One region of the Protofrankia sp. Cas3 genome, then DNA from elsewhere that is predicted to be linked to it. Evidence: riboswitches for the same ligand, from Rfam matches in the RefSeq annotation. Region 1 holds a riboswitch; each other region holds the start of a gene.
The links. A riboswitch is a leader RNA that binds a small molecule or an ion and turns the genes downstream of it on or off. The one in region 1 is predicted to bind cobalamin.

Region 1 (2,263 bases):
CGAAGACGCAGTCTGCGCCGCTCGTGGCCATCGTGGCCGCGGACGTCGACTTCCACGAGAACCTCCCGCAGGTCTTCCCCCATCTGCCGAACGCCAAGGACTTCTTCACCGAACCGGTCGCTCGCGAGCAGACGGCCCGCTTCAACGCCGGCCTGCAGATCGGCTACCTCATTCTGGGCATCCGCGCCGCTGGGCTCGCGGCTGGCCCGATGACGGGCCTGGACGCCACCGCCGTCGACAAGGAGTTCTTTGCCCACCAGCCGTTGCGGACGCTCGCAGTCATCAACATCGGCAGGCCCGGGGAGAATCCGTGGTTCGACCGCAGCCCACGGCTGGACTACGAGCAGGTAGTCTCCGCCCTCTGAAACAATCTTGAAACGGGCTCCGACGTCAGCTCCCTGGAGAGCCGCCGACGGTCGGCCACCTTTGCCCGACGGTGGCCGACCATCGATTCATGACCAGCTGACTACCACATCTCGTGATGGACTGCCTGAGGCAGAGCGCGCCGGTAGGCCCAGTTGTGCCGTTCCAGGTCGGGGACGGTCTCATGATGTGTGACTGGCCCCAGACACAACCACGCGACCGGCCGGACTTCGTCGGGAATCCCGAGCATGTTCCGAACGGCCTGTTCACGATAGAAGGACACCCAGCCGACGCCGAGGCCTTCGGCGGTCGCTGCCAGCCACAGGTTCTCGATGGCCAGACATACGGAATACAGCCCGGCATCCGCGATGGAGTGTCGTCCCAGGACGGCTGGTGCGCCGCGTAGCGGGTCGTATGTCACCACGACGGCCAGCGTGGACTCCAGTACGCCGTCGATCTTGATCCGGCTGAAACGGGTGGCTTGGTCCGCGGTCAGCGTCGCGGCGAAGATCGCCTGTTCATGCCTGACATGATCATGAAAGGTTTTCCGGGTTCGGATGTTTTCGACCAGGATGAAGTCCCATGGCTGACTCAGGCCGACGCTCGGGGCGGCATGGGCCGCCGCAAGCACACGGTCCAGGACATCGGCCGCGATCGGCGCTCCGGTGAACTGGGCACGCACGTCACGGCGTTTTTTGATCACATCGTAGATGTCTACGGACATGGCGAGGCTCCCGCGCTCCGACCACCCGACCATCGGCGGGTGGCACACATGCGAGGCCGGTCTTCGGACTCTCGGATCAACGCCTGGCCGCCCGGCCTTCCCAGGCCAGGTGGCCCAGTGGCTGCGCCTGCGCGCGTGGACGGTGACTCCCCGATGACCGCGGCGGGCCCGTGCCGGACTCTCACCGGCTTCCCGATTCTCCCCGGTCTCCCAGGGCACCTCGCGAAGGATGCCGCCACGATCATCCCACACGCGAAGCTCGGTCTGACCGCGGAACGCCCGAAGTCATCGGGCGACGGGGCTGGGAGGGCGGCGTGGTGGGCCAGTGGTGACGATCAATGTTCGCGCTCGGACACCAACCCGGCCTGGAAAGCCAGCTCGACGAGCTTCATTCGCTTCTGGTTCTGCGGCAGTTCTTCCACGCCGAACTTGCGAAACAACGTCCGTAGGTGGGTCTTGACCGCCTCGACACTGAAGAACAACTCGTCGGCGATCTGCCGATTTGTTGCGGGGGTCGTGTACGGGGTTCGCTCCTGGTACGGGCGACACAGGGATTCCAGTACCAGCAGCTGGGTCGACGACAGGGAACGCAGGGTCACGATATTGTTCACGTCTTGGGTCTCTATCGCGCCACGGCCGGCGGATGTGCGGCCGAAGCGGTTGTCACGATAAGTCAGCGAGGTCGAACCGACGAGAATAACGTCGCCGTCCCCGAGCCGTCGCCGTCCGACGAGCCGTTCCCCGTTCACAAAGGTGCCGTTACGGGACAACCCTCCGTCGATCAGTATCCAGTTGGTTCCGATCTGTTGGAACTGTGCATGCAGGCGTGAGACCTTGCTGTCCCACGCCAGCCTGACGTCGCTACCGGGACCGCGACCGACCGTCACACCCACGGCCGCGGTCAGGTTCACCACCTGCTGCTTCCCGGTGCCGTCGCGGTAGAACAGGAAGATGTCTGCAGAAGAGTCACCATCCACGTCTCACACATCCAACGTGGCGCGCCGGCCGAATCCGCGAGGATCTGCGATGAGCCGATCAGGCATGACGCCGGACTCCTTTCTTTACGAGTTTCATTCGTCGGGTGTATGGTACCGCGGCACATGGGTCGGCGATGCGATGTGGCGAAGTTTATTCCTTCTGTTTGTACTCGCCATGATATTTCGACCAATATGCCAT
Region 2 (2,263 bases), on a different contig from region 1:
CTCGGCCGGCCGCGGGTGGACGTGGTCGTGCGGATCTCCGGCTTCTTCCGGGATGCCTTCCCCCACGTTGTCACGCTGCTCGACGACGCGGTGAGCGCCGTCGCGGCCCTCGACGAGGAGGCGGATGGCGACAACGCACTCGCCGCCCACGTCCGCGCGGACCTGCGTGCCGCTCCCGGTGACCGGCGGCGGGCCACGACCCGTATCTTCGGGTCGAAGCCGGGGGCCTACGGCGCCGGTCTCCTGCCCCTGATCGACTCGCGCGAGTGGCGTTCGGACGCCGACCTTGCCGAGGTGTACGCGGTGTGGGGCGGCTACGCCTACGGCCGCGACCTCGACGGGCGGGAGGCCCGAGCCGACATGGAGCAGGCGTTCCGTCGCATCCAGGTGGCCGTGAAGAATCAGGACACCCGCGAGCACGACCTGGTCGACTCCGACGACTACTTTCAGTACCACGGCGGGATGGTCGCGGCGGTCCGCGCGCTCACGGGCGCGTCACCGGCGGCCTACGTGGGGGACAGCGCCATGCCGGACGCGGTGAAGACCCGCACGTTGCAGGAGGAGACCCACCGGGTGTTCCGGGCCCGGGTGGTGAATCCGCGCTGGATCGCGGCGATGCGCCGCCACGGTTACAAGGGCGCGTTCGAACTGGCGGCGACCGTCGACTACCTGTTCGGTTATGACGCGACCGCGGGTGTCGTGCAGGACTGGATGTACGAGTCGTTGGCCGCCTCCTATGTGTTCGACCCCGAAACCCGCGACTTCATGCAAACGTCCAATCCGTGGGCGCTGCGCGGCATCGCTGAACGCCTGCTGGAAGCCGCCGACCGCGGCCTGTGGGAAAAACCCGACGCCACCACCATCGACGGACTCCGCCAGACCTACCTGGAGCTCGAAGGTGACCTTGAAGGCGGCGTTGCGGGCGGCGTTGCAGGCGGCCTCGAAAGCCGCGAAGAATAACCCGTCGGACCGTCGCTATGACCGTAGGTGTGCCATGCTGAGAAACGCGACGGCAGTGGAGGAAGCCGGTGGGAATCCGGCGCGGTCCCGCCACTGTCACCGGGGAGCAACCCCTCACCGTACGTCACGGCCGCGAGAGCGGTTGGAAGGCCGAGGGGGCGCGCTGATCCGGAAGTCAGGATACTCCGGCCGTCCGCACCGTTACCGAGGGCGAGGAAACCCGAGGGAGGACCGCGGTATGCCAACGCACGCCCGCCGGCTCGTGATCGGCCGGCTCGTGATCGATACGGAGTCCGGCGCACACCGGCACAGGGCACGATGACGGCCTACCCGTTGTCCGCGGTGGTGGGCATGGACGACCTGCGGCTCGCGCTCGTCCTCAACGCGGTGTCCCCGGCGATCGGCGGGGTCCTCGTCCGCGGCGAGAAGGGCACGGCCAAGTCGACCGCGGTCCGAGGGCTCGCCGCGTTGCTCCCACCGGTGAACGTGGTAACCGGCTGCCGGTTCTCCTGTGACCCGGCCGCGGTTGACCCCGACTGCCCGGACGGCCCGCATCCACCGGAGGCGCGGCCGAGCACCCGGGCGGCGCGCCTGGTGGAGCTGCCGGTCGGCGCCTCTGAGGACAGGGTCACCGGAGCGATCGACCTCGACCGGGCGCTCGCCGAAGGCGTCACCTCGCTGCGGCCGGGGTTGCTCGCCGCCGCCCATCGCGGCCTGCTCTACGTCGACGAGGTCAACCTCCTGCACGACCATCTCGTCGACCTGCTGTTGGACGCGGCCGCCCTCGGTGTCGCCCACGTGGAACGTGACGGGGTGTCGGTGCGCCATGCAGCCCGCTTCCTGCTGGTCGGGACGATGAACCCCGAAGAAGGTGAGCTGCGCCCGCAGTTGCTGGACCGCTTCGGACTGACCGTCGAGGTCGCCGCCAGCCGACAGCCGCCGGTGCGGGCCGAGGTGGTGCGCCGCAGGCTGGCCTACGACGCCGACCCCGACGCCTTCGCCGCTCGCTGGGCGGTGCAGGAGACCGCCCTGGCCGCCCGGATCGCCACCGCCCGCGACCGGCTGCCCGCTGTCGAACTGCCCGACTCCGCACTGCGCCAGGTCACCGCGGTGTGTGCGGCGTTCGACGTGGACGGGATGCGCGCGGACGTGGTCGTGGCACGCACCGCGATCGCGCTGGCAGCCTGGGAGGGCCGGGAGACCGTCGACGCCGACGACGTCCGCCGGGCCGCCCGCCTGGCCCTGCCGCACCGCTGCCGCCGTGGCCCGTTCGACGCGCCCGGCCTGGACGAAGACGCCCTGA
Region 3 (2,263 bases), on a different contig from region 1:
GAACTGATCGGTGACCATACTGACCCACTGGGCCGGATCTTTCTTGTGGGAGACCTCCATTTCGAAGACCTGAACCACGCGCTCGACGATGTCGGCCAGGGAGCCCTTGGCGTGTTCGTGGGTACGTTCCTGGGGCATTGTCTCTTTTGACAGATGATAGTCGGGCGGCTCGCCGTCGCGCCACCGTACTCCAGCGGCACCGGCGATGACCGCGTCCCGGCCCTGCACGTGCAGCGGCTGGTCTTCGGTCTTCTCGTTGTTCACCGTGTTGCTCCTCCTGTCGTTCGGTCAAGTCCAGGATGCGTCGAGTGCCGTCCGGGAAGAATCTCCGGAACGGATGGGAGCGGTGCTGCCCAGCGCGGCCGGCAACGGGGACGCGGCGTTGCAGGGCGTGGAGCATGCATCCCGCGTCCTCCGTCCCGGTCAGGTTACTACCCGTGAGGGTAGCAGAAAACAGGACGAAGGTCCTGAATTAGCCGAACATATGGATATACCTGAATGTCGGGGTTGGGTGTGCCGGCGAGGCCCTTGTCGAAGGGGTCGGGGCGTGGCGGGTCGTGAGGTCCGCGAGATGCCGGCGATCCAGTCCCGCCGGATCCGGGTCGAGCGCGACTCGGGATCGTGACCGCTCAGGCGGGTAGGTAGCGGGCGTGCGGATAATCGGAAACATTCTGTGGCTGTTGTTCGCCGGGTTCGAGCTGGCGCTCGGCTATCTCCTTGCCGGCATCGTGTGCTGCCTGCTGATCGTGACGATCCCGTTCGGGGTCGCGGCGTTCAGGTTGGCGGGCTACGTCGTCTGGCCGTTCGGCCGGGTCGTGGTCGACCAGCCCGGCGAGGCTCCCGTCGTGCTCTTCCTGGTCAACCTGCTGTGGTTCCTGATCGCCGGCTGGTGGCTCGTCCTCGGACATTTGATCTTCGGCGTGGTGCTCTGTTTGACGATCATCGGGATCCCGTTCGGCGTGGCGTCGTTCAAGATGATTCCGCTGGCCATCGCGCCACTGGGTCGGCGGGTGGTCCCCCTTCAGAACCTCGATCCGGCCATCCCGGTCGCGGCATCGGTCTACAGGTGAGGGCTGTCCACAGGTGACGGCGGGCGCTCTTCGCCCTTCGGCCCAGCTGGTCCTCTGAGTACCCGGTGAGATGCGTAACCGGTACTGCTTGACGCGAGGGGTTGATTGCTGGTTGTCTCATTGGTGTCCGAGCGGTGGAAGCCGGTGTGAATCCGGCACGGTCGCGCCACTGTGACCGGCCCGCCCAAGGAGCGACGTCGGAAGCCAGACCCATCGCCGGACATGCCCTGCCGAGTGGAACGCGTGATTCCTGTGGAGGTCCCGCAATGGCCCATGCAATGGCGTATCCAGCGGCTGGCGATGCGCCGGCCGCCCGTCCGGCGCTGCCGACGATCCCCCTGACCGAGCTGGCCCCATTTGCGCTCTTCGGTTCGGTCCTGGCGCTGCTGCTGCTGTACTTCGTCGGTGCGGAACAGGGCGCCGTGTCGCTCGTGGGCGGTAGTTACATCCACGAGTTCGTACACGATGCCCGTCACCTGCTCGGTTTCGCCTGTCACTGAGCGGGGCCGGTGATGGTTCGCGCACTGCTGATCCGTGGGATGCTGGTCGGCGCGCTCGCAGCCGTGTGTGCCTTCGTCGTCGCCAAGCTCCTCGGGGAGAGCGAGGTCGGCCACGCGATCGCCTTCGAGTCGGCGCGGGACGCCGCCGACGGCGTGCAGGCAATGAATCTGGTGTCCCGAAACGTGCAGAGCACCATCGGCCTGTTCACCGGCCTGTTGGTGTTCGGCGTCGCAATCGGCGGGCTCTTCGCTCTCGCCTACGCCGGTGTGCAGGGCCGCCTCGGTGGCCTGGGTGCGCGGGGGACGGCGGCGCTGGTGGCGCTCGCGGGCTTCATGGGAATGTACCTGCTGCCCGATCTGAAGTATCCGGCCAACCCGCCGTCCATCGGTAATCCCGACACCATCGGTGAGCGCACAAGCCTGTACTTCACGATGATGCTGATCTCGCTGGCAGTGGTCATCGGTGGCGCTGTGACGGCTCGCCGGCTCGCGGCGAGGTTCGGTGCCTGGGATGCGGCGTTGCTCGCCATGGCCGGTGCTCTGGTGATCGTCGGGTTGGCCTGTTACCTCCTGCCACAGGTGCAAGAGACCCCGCAGGGATTTCCCGCCGATGTGCTGTGGCGGTTCCGCATCGCATCCCTGGCGATTCAGGTGTCGCTGTGGACCACGATCGGCCTGCTGTTCGGGGCGCTG

Region 2: linked by a shared signal. The riboswitch ahead of U9983_RS13820 (VWA domain-containing protein) and the one ahead of bluB (5,6-dimethylbenzimidazole synthase) in region 1 are both predicted to bind cobalamin.
Region 3: linked by a shared signal. The riboswitch ahead of U9983_RS17505 (CbtB domain-containing protein) and the one ahead of bluB (5,6-dimethylbenzimidazole synthase) in region 1 are both predicted to bind cobalamin.

Annotation. Positions count from the first base shown of each region.
Region 1 covers NZ_CAUVXP010000017.1:19,446-21,708, reverse strand. Annotated here, with positions in the region: gene U9983_RS05460 (malonic semialdehyde reductase) at 1-365, shown strand, start outside; gene bluB (5,6-dimethylbenzimidazole synthase) at 467-1,087, opposite strand; cobalamin riboswitch at 1,124-1,325, opposite strand; gene U9983_RS05450 (FHA domain-containing protein) at 1,423-2,064, opposite strand.
Region 2 covers NZ_CAUVXP010000064.1:6,949-9,211, forward strand. Annotated here, with positions in the region: gene cobN (cobaltochelatase subunit CobN) at 1-960, shown strand, start outside; cobalamin riboswitch at 1,019-1,146, shown strand; gene U9983_RS13820 (VWA domain-containing protein) at 1,279-2,263, shown strand, end outside.
Region 3 covers NZ_CAUVXP010000098.1:1,671-3,933, forward strand. Annotated here, with positions in the region: gene U9983_RS17495 (SnoaL-like polyketide cyclase) at 1-264, opposite strand, end outside; gene U9983_RS17500 (YccF domain-containing protein) at 651-1,070, shown strand; cobalamin riboswitch at 1,175-1,299, shown strand; gene U9983_RS17505 (CbtB domain-containing protein) at 1,349-1,570, shown strand; gene U9983_RS17510 (CbtA family protein) at 1,583-2,263, shown strand, end outside.